Regions from separate parts of the Arthrobacter sp. TJ-170 genome, predicted to be linked through region 2. Evidence: riboswitches for the same ligand, from Rfam matches in the RefSeq annotation. Region 2 holds a riboswitch; each other region holds the start of a gene.
What was found. A riboswitch is a leader RNA that binds a small molecule or an ion and turns the genes downstream of it on or off. The one in region 2 is predicted to bind cyclic di-AMP.
Positions count from the first base shown of each region.

Region 1 (5,589 bases), on a different contig from region 2:
GACGTGACCATCTGCGAAGTAGGCCTGCTGCCCTCGGAAGAAGCGCTCCTGGCTCCGGACTGGGTTCCGTGGTCCGAACGCGTGCGCCCGGAGGACACCCCCGACAACGTTGGAACCGAGGAGGACGCCGCGCCGGATCCGAGTACCGACGTCACCGTTGACGGCGAAGCCGCGGACGAGCACGCCCCGGATGAAGACCCAAGCACCCCCGGAGACGACTCCCCGGTTGCCTAGGGTGGAAAGAACCGCAGGAAGGAGCCTTGCCTGATGGGCATGTTCCGATCCCTGCACATCCACAACTACCGGCTCTGGTTCATCGGTGCACTCATCTCCAATGTGGGTACGTGGATGCAGCGCACCGCCCAGGACTGGCTGGTCTACGACATCCTTACGGACCAGGACGCCGCGGCGATGGGAATCGTCATGGCCCTGCAGTTGGGTCCCCAGCTCTTCATCGCCCCGTGGGCAGGGCTGATCGCTGATTCAGTCGATCGCCGCAAGTTGCTGATCGGAACACAGAGCGCCATGGCGGTGCTCGGCGTCGGCCTCGGTATCCTCGTGGTGCTTGGGTTGGCGGAACTCTGGCATGTCTACGCGTTCGCGCTCGCATTGGGTCTTGTCTCCGCAATTGACGCTCCCGCCCGCCAGGCCTTCGTCTCCGAATTGGTGCGTGACGAATACCTGCCCAACGCCGTAGCCCTCAACAGTGCTTCCTTCAACGGTGCACGGATGTTCGGGCCCGCCATCGCCGGACTGCTCACGGTCGCCGTCGGCCCGGGCTGGGTGTTCCTGATCAACGCCGTGACGTTCGGCGCGATGATCTTTGTCCTTGGAACCATCCGCCGAAGTGAACTGCGCGTCCTCAACCGCTCCGCGCCCGGACGCGGCAAAATCCGGGCGGGGTTTCGCTACGTGCGGCAGCGCCCGGACCTCATGATGGTGATGTTCGCGATCTTCGTCGTCGGGACCTTCGGCCTAAACTTTGCGGTGTACATCGCCGCAATGGCGCGCACCGAGTTCAACACAGGCGCCGGAATCTTCGGCACGCTGTCCTCGATCATGGCGGTCGGTTCGGTGGCCGGCGCCCTGCTCTCCGCGCGGCGGGAACGGCCGCGCCTCAGATTCGTCTTCGGGGCGGCGGGAGCGTTCGGTCTGGCGTGCATGCTGGCAGCGCTCGCGCCCACCGTCTGGCTCTTCGGCGTCGCGCTGGTCCCTGTGGGGCTCTTCGCGCTCACCCTGATGACCAGCGCCAACGCGTACGTTCAGACGACTACCGTGCAGGAGATGCGCGGGCGGGTGATGGCTCTGTACTTTGCGATTTTCCTCGGCGGAACGCCCATTGGGGCGCCCATTGTGGGGTGGGTGACCAACGCCTTCGGTCCACGGTGGGGGCTTGTGGTGGCCGCCGTGTCAGGCTTCATCGCCGCTATTGCCGGGCTGGTCTGGGTGTGGCGGTCTCACCACGTCACCGTGCGGCTGGTTCACTCCGCCCCACGGCGGCTCAGGTTGACCCTGGCCGCCACGGCGCGAAACACGGCGGAGCGGAACGGCTAGGAGCGTTCCACCACGTAGTCGATGCACTGCAGCAACGCCGACACGTCGGCGGGCTCGATCGCCACGAAGGTTGCGATGCGCAGCTGGTTGCGGCCTAGCTTCCGGTACGGCTCGACGTCGACAATCCCGTTCGCCCGCAGGGTCTTCGCCACAGCTGAGGCGTCAACGGTGTCATCGAAGTCGACGGTGGCGATGACGTTGGAACGGTGGTCCGGATTCTGCACAAACGGGGTGGCAACGGCGGAGGCGTCTGCCCAGCTGTATACGCGGCCCGCGGAATCGGCGGTGCGCTTCGCGGCGAAGTCGAGGCCGCCGTTGCCGTTGAGCCATTCGATCTGCGCGTTCAGCGTGACAAGAGTGGCAAGCGACGGAGTGTTGTACGTCTGATTGAGCCGCGAATTGTCAATGGCTGTCTGGAGGTCGAGGAAATCTGGGATCCAGCGACCCGATGCCTTGATTGCAGCTGCCCGTTCCAGCGCTGCGGGGGAGAACAGGCCAAGCCAGAGACCGCCGTCGGACGCGAAGTTCTTCTGCGGAGCGAAGTAGTAGACGTCTGCCTGGGAGACGTCCACCGCAAGCCCGCCTGCCGCGGAGGTCGCGTCGATGGCAACGAGCGCGCCGTCGTCTGCTCCGCTCACGCGTTCAACGGGCGCCGCCACACCGGTGGAGGTCTCATTCTGTGGCCAGGCGTAGAAGTCGACGCCGGACTCGGCGGTGGGAGCCGGTCGTGAACCGGACTCGGAGGTGATCACTGTGGACTCCCCGAGGAAGGGTGCCTTGGACGTTGCCGCAGCGAATTTGGACCCGAACTCACCGAAGGAGAGGTGCTGTGCGCGGGATTCGACGAGGCCGAACGAGGCGACATCCCAGAATGCAGTGGATCCGCCGACACCGAGGACAACCTCGTAGCCCTCAGGAGCGCCGAAGAAATCCATCAGGCCGGACCGCACCGATCCGACCAGATTCTTTACGGGGGCCTGACGGTGAGAGGTTCCGAGCAGTGCGCTACCTGCACTCTTGAGAGCGTCCAGCTGCTCCGGACGGATCTTGGAGGGACCCGCGCCGAACCGTCCATCCTGCGGCAGCAGCTCGGCGGGGATGCGGATATCGGCGGAAGTGCTCATGGTTGCTCCAGGACGTTTACTTGTGATGTGGGGTCGCAGACCATTCTGCCCCAGCGATTCCGTCGCGGGTGCATTATGACCGCTCGGTTCGGTGGCAAACGACAACCGTCAAACGGGCCAACTAAATGGGTTAACCTTGTGGGGCGTAGGGATGACGACGGCGGCCCACCTTCCAGGGACTGCAGGCAACCGCTGCATCAACGCTCAATCCGCACCAGTGCCAAGGAGCTGAACCCCGCATGACGGACCTCATCGACACCACCGAGATGTACCTGCGGACCATCCTTGAGCTCGAGGAAGAAAACATCGTGGCCCTGCGTGCGCGCATCGCAGAGCGCCTTCGCCACTCAGGACCCACGGTGTCTCAGACGGTGGGCCGGATGGAACGCGACGGGCTGGTTGTGGTGACCGGCGATCGTCACCTTGAACTGACCGAACTCGGACGTCGGCGGGCCACCGAGGTGATGCGCAAGCACCGGCTGGCTGAACGACTGCTCTCCGATGTCATCGGTCTTGACTGGGCCTATGTCCACGACGAGGCGTGCCGGTGGGAACACGTCATGAGTGAGCGGGTCGAACGGCGCCTCTACGAATTGCTTGGAAAGCCGACGGAGTCGCCCTACGGCAATCCCATTCCCGGGCTTGAAGCGATCGGCGGAACGCCCTCCGAAACCGTGACCCTCGGTGTGTGTACCCTCAGCGAAGCCCTGGCGACGAATATCGCCGGGTCAGCTGTGACTCTTATCCGTCTGGCTGAACCTATCCAGGTCGATCCGGAACTGCTCACGCAGTTGGATGAGGGTGGCCTGCGACCCGGAGCGTCCATGACCCTGCAGGCGGCGGGGGATTACGTGTCCGTTCGGGTGCCCGGTGTGGAGGGCGCACTGGAACTGCCGCCGGAAGTCGCCTCACACGTTTTCGTGGCGGTTCATCCCCAGTCTTGACCAAAGTCGGGAAAGCTCTGGATTGCCTAAGGTTATCCACAGTTTGGTTACGAAACGGTTACGCTCGATCTCACCGGTTTTATAGTTAATACCTGGCGCTGATACTCCAGCGTTACCTGGTTCGCATGCCTAACCCTGTCAGCGAACGCAGTGTTGAACAGATGACAGGGGCGGAGGACCCACCACCGGTTATGGCTCGCCATGGCCTTGGGGTGAAGTGCCGGGTGCTGCCATAACGGAAGTATCCGAACCGAGTTTTCTCATACTCGAACCCGACAGCTAACTTCGCAGGCGAAAATGAGAAAGGGTCTCCTTGTCGAACACTGCTTCGGGGCGCCGCCGTGCAGGCACCCCGGTTGCTGAAGCACGGCCCCGCGACGCCCACAGGCGTCACCGGGCCGAGCGAACCGCCCACCTCACAGCCCGCCACGTCGCTGTGCCCCACCTCCCAGCCCGCCACGTCGCTGTGCCCCACCTCACAGCGCCCCACGTCGCTGTGCCGGTCACGTCAGCTGTCCAGGAGTTCAAGACCCCGACGGCGGCGGTTGCTGCGTGCCCAGCTGCGCCGATGTCCCGGCGCGAGGCCCGCAACGTCTCCGAAGCCCCGGCACAATCCGCGCCTGGGGCCCAGTCCACTAATGGCCTCCGTCCCCGGGACGCGCAGCGGATCGAACGACGACGCCGCGCCGTCACCGTACGCCGGGATATTTCCCTGGCAGGGCTTAGCCAGAAGGTTGCCATTGCCGCCGCTGCATCCGGAATGGTCCTCACCGTCGCGCTGCCCACAACCGCAGCGGTTGCGCCTTCCGACGCACAGGCCGTTTCCGCTCCGGCTGAGCAGGACGAACCACAGCGGGTTCAGGCCGCCGCGGGTGCGGATGTCTCGTTCCACCGGGCTGGGCTGCACGGGAAGTTCGACCCCGAGGCAAAGCTCGCCGAAATGGTCTCCGCTTCGGGCAGTGACATCGTGACCGCAGAATCCAAAGGTTCCCTCTCCGCGCCACTGGACGGCGGAGTAATGAGCTCGCCCTTCGGCACCCGAATCAGCCCCATCACCGGCACCGGTGAGCTCCACACGGGGCAGGATATGAGCGAAGCCTGCGGAACGGCCGTGAAGGCTGCAGCGGCCGGCACAGTGACCTTCGCAGGGTGGCACGCGTACGGCGGCGGCAATCGCGTCGTCGTGCAGCACGCCAACGGCCTGGAGACCACCTACAACCACCTGTCAGCGATGGACGTGACAGTCGGTCAGGTTGTTGACCGCGGCGAAGCTATCGCACGGGTGGGATCCACCGGTGCTTCTACCGGATGCCACCTGCATTTCGAGGTCCTTGTAGACGGCAAGAACGTCGACCCGCTCGGTTGGCTTTGAACGGTTTCAATATCGTCGTAACCGGGAACACACCGTTCCGTGATCGGAATGTGACATACCTCAATTTCTGGGGTAGCGTTCAACTCGTGCCGGATCGCAGGGGGTTCGGCACTCTCGCGCAGATCGCCTAGCTCTGCCACTGCACGAGGTCCGTTCGTAAATCGCATGGCAGGGGCGGGGGAACCAATTGCGGGCTTCTTTTCAGAAGTCCTTGGGGTTAAGTCGCAGGATTTGAGACGATCCGCGGCCGGGTGACTCCCATCCGAATCCGACAGCTCACCTCGCAGGCGTAGGGAGAGGCAATTTAACGTGTCAAACAGCTCTGCGCTGGGCCGCCACCGTGCGGTGCCGGTTCATACCAACTCGCTCGCAGCCATCTCGAAAGCTGTATCTTCGAACGCAGGTTCCGTAGGACGCCAGGCAGCGGTCATTGTGGCAGCTTCAGGCTTGGTCCTTACAGCCGGACTTCCGGCCCACGGCGCATCCGACGCCCAGCGTTCGGCCCAGGCTGTCAAGACGCTCAGCGCAGTCGCCGTTCAGCCCACCGCAGTCAGCGCTTCTGCTGATGCGGCTGTCACCTTCGAGCGTGCGGCCG
Region 1 is NZ_JBZCNL010000001.1:45,536-51,124, forward strand. Features, by position in the region: gene AC4D1W_RS00250 (DUF3027 domain-containing protein) at 1-234, shown strand, start outside; gene AC4D1W_RS00255 (MFS transporter) at 268-1,554, shown strand; gene serC (phosphoserine transaminase) at 1,551-2,678, opposite strand; gene AC4D1W_RS00265 (iron-dependent transcriptional repressor DtxR) at 2,918-3,622, shown strand; cyclic di-AMP (ydaO/yuaA leader) riboswitch at 3,744-3,931, shown strand; gene AC4D1W_RS00270 (M23 family metallopeptidase) at 3,936-4,994, shown strand; cyclic di-AMP (ydaO/yuaA leader) riboswitch at 5,147-5,298, shown strand; gene AC4D1W_RS00275 (NlpC/P60 family protein) at 5,304-5,589, shown strand, end outside.
Region 1: another riboswitch for cyclic di-AMP. It lies ahead of AC4D1W_RS00270 (M23 family metallopeptidase); the one in region 2 lies ahead of AC4D1W_RS04125 (C40 family peptidase).

Region 2 (5,589 bases):
GATTCCTCTTCCGCCCGAGTGTGTCTGCTTACGAGTAAAACTCCCAGGAGTCCTGCCAGGACAGCCGTGAAGGCGTAACCCTGGAAGAACACTACGGAGCCGAGGCCGGTGCCGTCCGGCAGCCCACGCAGGAACAGGAATGCCGGGCTGGCGGAGGCAATTGACACGATCGCCGCACGCTCATCGGTACCGGTGAACTGGGTGGACACTGCTACGGCCGCAAGTAGCCCGAGCGCACTGATCCCCCCGATCCAACTTGGGAGGAACCAACGATCGCGGACCAGGTGCATCCGCAGCATCAGCAGGACCCCGAACATTAGGGTGATCGATCCGTGGAAGACGCGTCGCCAGCCTCGGTATAGTGCCGAAGGAACAGTTCCTCGAGGGACGGCGGGTTTGCTGTGATCCCAGTCAGTCCGGCCCGTGAAAGGTGGGCCAGCACGGCCGGCAGGTGTGCCTGGTCAGCGTCGAACTGGGTGCCGCCGGGCACCGTATACAGGTCATAAACACCGGGGAGGCCTTCCAGAACATCTGCTGTCTGCGCCCCTGCCACGAGAAAGCGAGTGCGGCGGAGGTGCCGAAGTTCGGACAGGGCGCCGGATTCAACCACTGTCCCGGCACGAATGATGGTGATGCGCTCGCAAAGCTGCTCCACCTCGCTCAGAATATGGCTGGAAAGCAGGACAGTTGCACCCTCCGCGCTTACGCGCTGCACCTGTCGTCGGAACACAGCATCCATGACGGGATCAAGACCCGCGCTCGGCTCGTCCAGCAGGTAGAGGCGCGCGGGCCGCGCGAACGCCGCGATCAGCGCAGCTTTCTGGCGGTTGCCCTTTGAATAGGTCCGTGCCCGGCGTCGGGGATCAAAGTCGAACTCCTCAATAAGCTCGCGGCGCAGTCTCTCGTCCGCGCCGCCGCGGAGGCCGGTGATCAGATCAATCACCTCACCTCCACTCAGGTCCGGCCAAAGATTCACATCACCCGGCACATAGGCAATGTCCCGGCGCGCGTGAATGGGTTCAGTCCACGGGTCCAGACCCAGGACCCGGACGGAGCCGCTGGTAGGACGCATGAGTCCAAGCAACAGCCGGAGGGTGGTGGACTTCCCGGCACCGTTGGGGCCGAGGAACCCGTGAACTTCACCGGCCCGGACGCGCAGGTCAAGCCCCGTCAGCGCCATGACCGAGCCGAATCTCTTGACCAGGCGCGAAGCCCGGATGACGTGTTCCGGTTCCATGGCAGGGCATTACCTCCCGCGCGTCGCACTCTGAGGAGCACAGCCTATACCGAGGTGCAGCGGCACCCGCAGAGTGACAACCCGTCCTTCTGCGTAATCCTCCGAGTGATGTAACCGGCGCTTAAACACCGCTGGGGAGGACCTTTTCAGGTCCTCCCCAGGGAGAAAGGCTAGTCCGAAGACTAGACGCGCACGAAGAACGCGCCGGCGAGGTCGCTCAGCGGGTGCTGCATGGTGAGGTTTGCACCATTCATGCCGCTGCTGATGACCTGGCCACCGCCAGCGTAAACAGCCACGTGGCCACCGGTGATGACGAGGTCACCCGGTGCCGGGGTGCTTACCTGCGCGCCGTAGCCTGCGAACTGCATGGGGCCGAGGTCACCGACAGGCTTCCCGGCTGCAGCCATTGCGATCTCAACGAGGCGGGTGCAGTCCTGAACAGCGCCACCGGCGAGCTGCGCCCGGGCAGAAGCGAGGATCGATGCGCCTGCGCCGCTTGAAGAACCATCAGCCACGGTGATCTTGGAGGACGCGGTGGTGATGTTCATGGTGCTGGTCTCTGCCGGTGCCGGAGCAGCCTGAACCTGCGGTGCAGGTGCGGGAGCCGGTGCCGGAGCGGGTGCAGCAGGAGCCGGAGCGGGTGCAGCCGCGGCAGGAGCCGGAGCGGCTGCAGCAGGAGCGGGTGCAGCCGCGGCAGGAGCCGGAGCGGCTGCGGCGCTGCCGGACAAGCTGATGACCTGGCCCGGGTAGATGATTGACTCCCAGCCGAGGCCGTTCGCAGCGAAGATGGCGTCGAGGCTGACACCGTAGTTGCCGGCGATGGCGCCGAGGGTGTCTCCGGCCTGAACGGTGTGGGTCGGAGCGTTCACAGCAGGTGCCGGAGCAGCCGGAGCCTGAGCAACGGGGGCCGGGGCGACGGGCGCCACTGCTGCCTGCACGCTTACCTCAGCGGCCGGGACGGTGGCAGAAGTGGTGGTGGTTCCCGCGCTGGCCGGAAGGGCGGCTCCGAACATGATGCCGGAGGCTGCTACAACTACAGCTGCAGGGCGGCCAACGGTGCCAGCGTGCGAGCTGACTGCCTTGGACACGATCTGCATGGTGCTGGGCGGAGTTGCACGGTGGCGCGCGATATGACGGTTTTTGGACACGGAATAGCCTCTCCCAACGCCTGCGGAGTTAGCTGTCGGATTCGGATGGGAGCCACCCGGACGACCGGCACAGAGCCGGTACGTCTTCACCCCTAGGACTTCACAGAAGTCCGCTAATCTGGTTCCCCCGCTCCTGCCGCAGTGTGTAGCGAACGGACCTTCCAGCGGCGGCAGGATTAGGCAATCCACCAGAAGGAAGCCGGGCTTTTGAACCCGGCGTGTCCATAACGTTACATACCTTTCATTGAATTGTCACGTTTCGATCACGGAGAGGCTGATCACACGTGCCGCAGCATCCGGTCAGATCTTGTATTCGGCGTTCGGGTCTTTTGAAGCTTCGTTATCGCCGCCACGGTGCATCGCCGACTGGGCCTTCTTCAGTGCCTGCTCAGCCTGCGCCTGAACCTCGGGAGCTTTGGCTTTCACGGTCTCCGACGCCTGGGAAACCTTGCCCTGCACCTTCGGACTGTTCCACAGCTCGTTGGCCTTGACCTTGATCTGCTCATAGCTGGCACGACCGGCCCGGGCGCCCAGAACGTAGCCTGCCGCCATGCCTGCTGCAAAAACCAACTTGTTCTTCATCGCGTTACTCCTGACGTGTCGGATACTGAGATATCGAATCTAATCAGCATACTTACTTTTGTCACGTCAGGGGATACTTACCACCGTCCGTTGCGGGGCCTCGGCTGGCATCGTGGGCAGGTATATGAGGAACGGTTCATGAAGGTGTCGCGCCGGATGCGCGAGTCCAGACCGTCTGCCGAGCATCGCCGGCAAGGGTCGCGTTCCCTGCCATAGGCGTTCAGTGAGCGTTCAAAGTAACCGGAGGCGCCGTTGACGTTCACGTAGAGGGAATCGAAGCTCGTGCCTCCTGCGTCGAGCGCGCGAGCCATCACGTCGCGGCAGGACGTGAGCAGCCGGGCAGCTTCCGCCCGGCGGAGAGTGTCCGTGGGACGCGCATAGTGCAGTCTGGCAGCCCACAGCGACTCGTCCGCGTAGATGTTGCCGACTCCCGAAACCAGAGTCTGGTCGAGCAGTGCACGCTTCAAACCGGTGCGCCGGGCGCGCAGCTTCCGGTAGAACTCCTCGAAGGAAAATGCCGGGTCCAGCGGGTCCCGCGCGATGTGCGCCGCTTCGAGCGGCACCAGTGGCGCTGGACACTCCCCCAGTCCACCCGGAAGCCCGTCCGAGGTGGGCACCATGCTAGTAACGAAGAGGCCACCGAAGATTCGCTGATCAACGAAGCGGAGCTCTTCCGGCAGCGGTTCGCCTCCGGAAACTGTGGACAGCCGCAGCCGTACCTTCAGGTGCTTTTCGTCGGGCTGGGTGTGGTCTTCGACCAGAAGCTGTCCGCTCATGCCTAGATGCGCCATCAGCGCTATCTGTTCCGTGCCGGCCGTGAGGCCGGCCGGAGGCGGCGGGTACGACGACATAGGGTCACCGATGTCGCCGTCATCCGTAGCGAGCGGCAACCAGAGAAATTTCCCACGGCGTACCGCATCTGTGACGCGGGCGCCGACAAGGTTGCCTCTGAAGTCCTCAGTGCCGAGGGCATGACGGCGGATTGAGCGGGGGTCAAGAACGTCTACCGCCTCGATGCGGCGCCCGCTGACCCAGCGTGCGAGCCCCCGGCGTACAACCTCCACCTCGGGAAGTTCAGGCATCACAAGCTCCCGGGATCACGTGGACTGACGTGCCTCCGCGTCAGCGTGCGCATCGACGTTCCCTAGCTGCAGCAGCTTCCAGGAGGCCGCCGCCGCCTCTTGCTCGGCTTCCTTTTTGGAGCGGCCGGAGCCGGAACCATAACTGGTACCGCCGATGACAAGCACCGCTTCAAACCTGCGGTCGTGATCGGGACCGAATCCGGTGACCTTGTAGTCGATGACGCCCATCCGCTGCGCGGCGGCGATTTCCTGAATACTGGTTTTCCAGTCCGTTCCGGCACCGAGCGCTGCAGCGTCTTCCAACACAGGGCCGATGATGCGCATGACCAGGCGCCTCGCCGTCTCCATGCCACTACTGAGGTAGGTGGCGCCGATGATGGCTTCCATCGTGTCGGCAAGGATGGACGACTTGTTCCAGCCGTTGGTGAGCTTTTCGCCCTGCCCCAGCAGGATGTGTTGCCCGAGGCCGAGACCACGGGCAATCTCGGCGAGGGCGCGGGTACTGACGACGGCGGAGCGCCTCTTGGCGAGCTCGCCCTCGGACAGATCCGGATTGTCCCGATACAGGGCATCCGTGACCGAGAGTCCAAGGACTGCGTCGCCCAGGAACTCGAGCCGTTCGTTGGTGGGGATGCCGCCCTGCTCATACGCGTAGGAGCGATGCGTCAGGGCAAGACGAAGCGTCTCGGCGTCAATACTGACACCGAGACGCTTCAAAAGATCTTCAGAACTTTCCACGCGGGCGACGCTTTCGCGATCGTTGCCGGCAGCACCGTGAAGCGGTGCCGTCAGCATTTAGACGTCGGCTACCTTGCGGCCCTTGTACTCAAGGAACAGCTCGGTACCGGCGGAGTCGGTGACAACCTTGGCCTGGTGGGCAAGGCTGTAGGTGACGCGACCGTTCTCCACCGTCTTCACCAGCTTGGGAGCAACAGCCTTCCACTGGGACCGGCGTGCACGCGTATTCGAGCGGGACATTTTCCGCTTGGGAACAGCCACGACTAACTCTCTTCTCTCTTGTCTGACTCTGTCTTAACTTCTGGTTCCGCTGCCTCAGGGCCGGCGGCCGCGCCGGCCAACCCTGTCAGAGCAGCCCAGCGGGGGTCGAGGACCTCGTGCTGGTGTCCGGGATCCTCTTCCAGGCGTGCACCGCATTCAGCACACAGACCCTGGCAGTCCTCCCGGCATACCGGCTGGAACGGCAACGATGTTACTACCGCATCCCGCAGTACCGGCTCAAGATCGACGGTGTCGTTCTCAACCAGGCGCTGCACGTCCTCCTCTTCATCCTCCGCCGACTCAGGGGCGTCGTAGTAGAAGAGTTCCTGCACATCGACACTGCTGCCATAGCTGAGCGGGTCAAGGCATCGGCCGCATTCGCCAGTTACTTCGACGTATACGGTTCCCGATACCAGGATCCCCTCATGTACAGCCTCGAACCTCAGGTCCAACTCCACTTCGGAGCCTTCCTGAACGCCGATGAGCGCCACACCAAAATCCTTCGGTGCGGGCACATGTTCTTCGACTGTTCGCATGCTCC
Region 2 is NZ_JBZCNL010000002.1:37,265-42,853, forward strand. Features, by position in the region: gene AC4D1W_RS04115 (ABC transporter permease) at 1-317, opposite strand, end outside; gene AC4D1W_RS04120 (ABC transporter ATP-binding protein) at 317-1,237, opposite strand; gene AC4D1W_RS04125 (C40 family peptidase) at 1,420-2,385, opposite strand; cyclic di-AMP (ydaO/yuaA leader) riboswitch at 2,389-2,546, opposite strand; gene AC4D1W_RS04130 (YtxH domain-containing protein) at 2,686-2,967, opposite strand; gene mutM (bifunctional DNA-formamidopyrimidine glycosylase/DNA-(apurinic or apyrimidinic site) lyase) at 3,045-4,049, opposite strand; gene rnc (ribonuclease III) at 4,065-4,787, opposite strand; gene rpmF (50S ribosomal protein L32) at 4,845-5,048, opposite strand; gene AC4D1W_RS04150 (YceD family protein) at 5,051-5,584, opposite strand.

Region 3 (5,589 bases), on a different contig from region 2:
CGTTGGACCGGCCGGCGAGCTCACTCATGGGAAGCGTCCGGTCCTCTGCCTCCGAAAGCATGGCGAGGACGTGATAGTCGAACAGGGTGATCTTGGCACGCTTATTCAAATTGGCGTCCAGCGTCCCCGGCAGCATAGTAGCCACGGCATAGAGTGCAAGCCACGCTTGTCTTTCGGCCGGATTCAACCACCGCGCGCCAGTCATGACGATCATTCTCGCAGACGACCGGCTGTCACGGGGACGTTGTTTGCTGTGTCCGAACCGGGTGGGTCAGTTCCGGGTACTTCGCGGTGAACGCGTCCCCGGATGACTGCCTGCGTAGCCGCCTGCCCACCCACGGTCCGAGGTAGTCACGAGCCCACAGGGCATCTTTCCGGAGTTGGACAAGCCGCGAGGCAGCCGGGCGCGCCTCGAGTTCGGGCAGTTCGATACTGTGCGCGGACTTCAGGACTTCCAGAACCCGAACCGCCATGAGCGTATGCCCGGCAGCGGACATATGCATCCGGTCCACGTCCCAGTACCCCCAGTTCTGGAACTCCCGCATCCGCCAGTAGTCAGCCACCTCGGCATCGTGCCGGTCCGCGATTTCCCGGACAAGTTCGTTGTAGATGGCTGTGCGCCCGCGGGTTTTGCCGAAAACGGCCGACTTCGACGAGTCGAACCCGGTGAAGAGGACCACAGCGGCACCGCTGTTCCGCAGGCGGGCGATGCCGGCGTCGTACTCTTCGAGAAGCGCGTCCAGGTCGATGGAGGGCCGCAGAATGTCATTGGCGCCTGCATAGATGGTTGCCAGGGTCGGTTTCAGGGCGAGCGCCGCATCGACCTGTTCAGAGAGGATCTGCCGCATCTTCCGGCCGCGGATGGCCAGGTTCGCGTAGCCCCAGGACGGGTCGGCGAGGACCAACTGCTCGGCGACGCGGTCAGCCCAGCCGCGCACGCCGTTGGGACTTTGCGGGTCCCAGTCCCCCACGCCCTCGGTGAAGGAATCGCCAAGAGCGACATAACGATGGGCGAATTCGGTGCCCGGAGACTCAGTGCCCAATAGTGTCAGTCCTCCTCGCCGGAACGGGGACTGGAGTCACCCTCGGCGTGCTGGTTCTCGGCGTCGTACTCGTGCTGGGTCTGGTGCTCGGTCTCGGTGTACGAGCCGTTGAACCCGGTGGTGTCACCGGTGGGACGGGCCGTGGACGGGTTGGGGAACGTGGGAGATCCGCTCAGCGGGTTGCCCTCCTCGGCACCCTCTTCCGGCCCGCTGCCCCGGCCTGCGCTGGATTGGTCCTGTGTCATGGCTCCTCCTTCTGGTTTTGACCACCCAGCATAGTCCCGTAAAAACTCTTCGCGCACCGGGTGAGGGGCAGACGCTAAGCTCGATTACAACCAATCTCGTCAGGAGAATACCCATGGCTTCTTTGCCGGACACCGAGTCTGAAACGCGGTCGGAAACGCAGTCGGAATCGCGGACAAAGCGCGCCGCCCTGATCCTCAACCCGGTCAAGCCCACCGAGGAGGATATCCGCGCAATCGTCACGGAACTGAGCCTCGAGAAGGGGTGGCAGGAACCCCTCTTCCTTGAGACCACCGAGGATGATCCGGGGCACGGCCAGGCACAAGAGGCGCTCAGGGAAGGGGTCGACGTCGTCATCGCGGCCGGCGGCGACGGCACCGTACGGTGCGTGGCGGAGGAACTGGCCGGCACGACGACGGCACTCGGCCTGCTGCCGCTGGGCACCGGCAACCTGCTCGCGCGCAACCTCGACATTGACGTCGACGATCCCCGCGGAGCCGTCGAAGCGGCACTCGGTGGCACCGAACGGCTGATCGATGTGGTGCATGTGAATGTGGACCGGGCACAGGACGCGCATGTCTTCCTCGTGATGGCCGGGCTTGGCTTCGACGCTTCGGTGATGGCTGATACCCGCGACGACCTCAAGGACAAGTTGGGCTGGCTCGCATACGTCGACGCCGGCATCCGGAACCTCCCGGGCAAGCCCTCCAAGGTTCATATCTCGATCGACGGCGGCAAGCGGGTCACCCGCCGCCTGCGCAGCGTCATGGGAGGCAACTGCGGAAAGATCATGGGCGGCCTGGAGATCTTTCCGGGCGCCAGGCTCAACGACGGGCTGCTGGACATCATGACCATCGCGCCGCGGGGCAAGTTCGGGTGGTTCGCTGTCGTCGGCAAGCTCCTGGCGCGGGGCAAGGGCAAGGACCCATCGGTGGAGTACTACCAGTGCAAGGCCGCAGAGGTGGAGTCTGACACGCCGCTGGAAATCGAGCTCGACGGCGACCCGCTCGGCCAGGGCACGCACATGTCCTTCCGGGTGGAACCGGACTCGCTGAAGGTGCGGATGCCGTACGGCAAGAAGGACCCGGCGATCCTGACCGACCCGGTGCCGTAGGTCCAGCGGGTCAGGGACCCGGCGCGAGCGTCGGGAGCCCGGTAGTCGCTAGAGGTGGCCGCCCGGGTCGACTGTCTTCCCATCGACGACCACTTCGAAATGCAGATGGCAGCCGGTGGAGTTGCCGGTGCTTCCCACTGCGCCGATAGCCTCTGCGCGGTCGATTTTCTCACCAACGGTGGTGCCCAGTGAGGCGAGGTGGTTGTAGGTGGTCTGCAGTCCCCCGCCGTGGTCGATCACAATGCGCTGACCCCCGCCATAGGGGTGCCACCCGGATTCGGTTACGGTGCCTGAGCCCGCGGCAAGTACCGGCGTGCCGCAGGCCCCGGCGAAATCCGTGCCCGTGTGCATTTCCTCGCCATACCCGCTCATCGGATTGATCCGCTTGCCGTATGCGGAAGCCACCGAAAGCTTGCTCAGCGGCGCACCGAGCGATGGTTCCTCAGCAGGTTTTTCTGCCGGCTCCTTGCTGGGCGCCTCCGCCGGCTTACGGCTGGGTTCGGCTTGGGCGACCGTGATTTCGCCCTCGGACAGCGTCGAAACCTTGCTCTCCCCAGCGGGCATGTCGTTGGGCGACGACGGTGCAACCGACTCGCGGCTGAAATCCACTGCGGCGCCCTCGGGGGCGGTGACGCTCTGCGTCTCGCTCGCCCTCACCAGCCCTGCCTCTGTCAGCAATGGCGGCCCTGCCTGGGTCAGCGCAAGCCCTGACGCAGCTGTGAGGGCTCCGCCGACGCAGAGCAGCGCGCGGACACGGCGCCGTGCACGATCGTGGCGGCGCTCAGCGCGTCGGGTCCGACTTCCGGCATGTGTTGGCGATGAACGGTGACCGGCCGAAACAGGCACAGGAGTGCCCACGGAATCATGCTGGGACAAGGGATTGCCTCTCTTGACGCCGGCGAAGTTAGCTGTCGGGTTCGAGCAAGAGTTACTCGGCCTTACCTTGATGGCCGCGCTTGGGCGGGATCAAGGAGTTTGCAGGCTTCACCCCAAAGGCAGACTGACTGCCCGGATTGGGTTCTCCGCCCCTGTCTTCGAGGATGAGGAACCGGACAGGTGACAGGGCTAGGCGTACAGTCCGGCGGCCACGATGATACGCATGACCTGATTCAACGGTACGGCACTCTGCCGAAAGTTACAAATTCGTTATGTGGCAATCACGGGAATTGCGTCCCCCCTGTGCTATCAGAGTTCGGATTTACCCCTACGCCAGTAACCCATGAAGGCGACCTGCTTGCGGTCGATGCCGACGTCTCGCACGAGGTAACGGCGCAACCCTCGGACCACAGCGGCTTCACCGGCAATCCAGGCATAAAACGGCAGCGCGCCCGAAGGCTTGTCCGGGTTCAGCGAGCCGTCAAGGGCCGCGGCATCCAGTAGCTGGGGCGTCTCCCAGAGGATGGTCTTGTCAATGTCGATGTCCTCCGGCTCGGGTCCGGCTGCCCGTTCAGGACCGCCGGCACGGGCTGCCGCGGCAAGTGCCTGCCCTGAGGGTGTGTCGGAGCCCAGGCTCACGCGGAAGGGCGCCGCCAGGGATACCCAGCCCGGGACCCTGACCGCCTGACGAACGGCCGCATCGAGCAGTTCACCGTGCGGACGGCCGCCGCGCACCAGCCAGCTGATACCTACGCCGGAACGGGTCCGGATGTCCTGGCAGTCAGATCCGTCCGGGACTTCCAGGAACGCGTGGCCGCTGATGTCCTCCGGCAGTGACTCAAGGATGGCGCTGATGGCCGGAACGGCCGTCTCATCCCCCGCGAGCAGAACGTTCTGGGCCAGGCCGGGGCGCCACTCGATGCCGCCGTACGCGCCGGCGGTTGAGCAGGTTGCGGCATGGATGTTTGGCCCGATCAGCCATACCCGGTCGCCCGGCTCAGCCGATGCGGCCCACTGCGAGGCCGGGCCGCCCTTCCCGTCCGCGTCGAAGTGCATCACGAAGTCGACGTCCAGCTCAGGAACCTCCTGATTGCAGCGTGATTCGCGGACCGTGTACGTGCGCATGTCCCCGCGTTCCGCGGGCTGGAGGGAAAGCCACTGCTGGTACCACCCGCTGCCCGCGCCGTCCATGAGCGCGCCGAGGTCCGCGCCTTCACCGCCGGTCGGCGGGATCATCACCTTGATGCGCAGATCCAGGGTGGAACCCTGGACGCCGAAGCCGGAAAGGCAGGCACCACCGAACGTGATGCGACGGAAATTCGCGCTGACGTGCTCCACACGGCTGACCACGACGTTGAACGCGCGGATCGCGGACACGGCCGCCTGTGCACCTGCAGCTGCGGCGGTCCGTGGAGTTGCCTCCGGCCCCGTCTCTGACGTTGACTCCGTTCTCGTCCTTCGGGCCCGATGCGCTGTGCTGACTTCTGTCACGATGCTGCCTCCATTGCCGGTGCGGGGAGCCCGTCCTGCGGGTTCGGTAAAAAACCCGTGACGCCCTCAGGGGTGGTCTTTGCGCTTGCAGTGCGGGGGGCGGCGTGATGCCGCCCGATGGGCACGACCATCGGCGTGCCCGAAACGGGATCAGGGATAACCTGCGATTCCAGGCCGAAGACCTCGGCGACCGTCTCCGCTGTGACCACCCTCGACGGCGAGCCCTCGGCGACAATGCGGCCGCCCTTCATGGCGATCAGGTGGTCCGCGTAACGAGCGGCGAGGTTCAGGTCATGCAGGACGATTGCGACGGTGGTGCCCGCAGTACGGTTCAGATCCGTGATCAGGTCGAGGACTTCCACCTGGTGCGCCACGTCAAGGAATGTGGTCGGTTCATCCAGAAGCAGGATGTCGGTTTGCTGCGCCAGCGCCATGGCAATCCAGACGCGCTGCCGCTGGCCGCCGGAGAGTTCGTCGACGTTGCGGTCTGCGAGTTCCAGCGTGTCGGTGACGCGCAGGGCGGAGGCAACGGCGGCGTCGTCGTCGGGACTCCACTGCCGGAACCAGCCCTGGTGAGGGTAGCGGCCACGGCCCACGAGGTCCACCACGGCGATTCCGTCCGGGGCCACCGGGGTTTGCGGGAGCAGCCCGAGGGTCTTCGCCACCGCGCGGGTGGACAGTGAGTGGATGTCCTTGCCGTCCAGGAGCACCGTTCCCGCCGCAGGCTTGAGCAACCGCGCCAGGCCGCGGAGCAGGGTGGACTTGCCGCAGGCGTTCGCCCCGACGATGACTGTGATCTTGCCCGTCGGCAGTTCGACGGTG
Region 3 is NZ_JBZCNL010000004.1:258,771-264,359, forward strand. Features, by position in the region: gene AC4D1W_RS09935 (MarR family winged helix-turn-helix transcriptional regulator) at 1-205, opposite strand, end outside; gene AC4D1W_RS09940 (SGNH/GDSL hydrolase family protein) at 234-1,043, opposite strand; gene AC4D1W_RS09945 (hypothetical protein) at 1,049-1,288, opposite strand; gene AC4D1W_RS09950 (diacylglycerol/lipid kinase family protein) at 1,402-2,400, shown strand; gene AC4D1W_RS09955 (M23 family metallopeptidase) at 2,449-3,258, opposite strand; cyclic di-AMP (ydaO/yuaA leader) riboswitch at 3,280-3,458, opposite strand; gene AC4D1W_RS09960 (siderophore-interacting protein) at 3,586-4,653, opposite strand; gene AC4D1W_RS09965 (ABC transporter ATP-binding protein) at 4,764-5,589, opposite strand, start outside.
Region 3: another riboswitch for cyclic di-AMP. It lies ahead of AC4D1W_RS09955 (M23 family metallopeptidase); the one in region 2 lies ahead of AC4D1W_RS04125 (C40 family peptidase).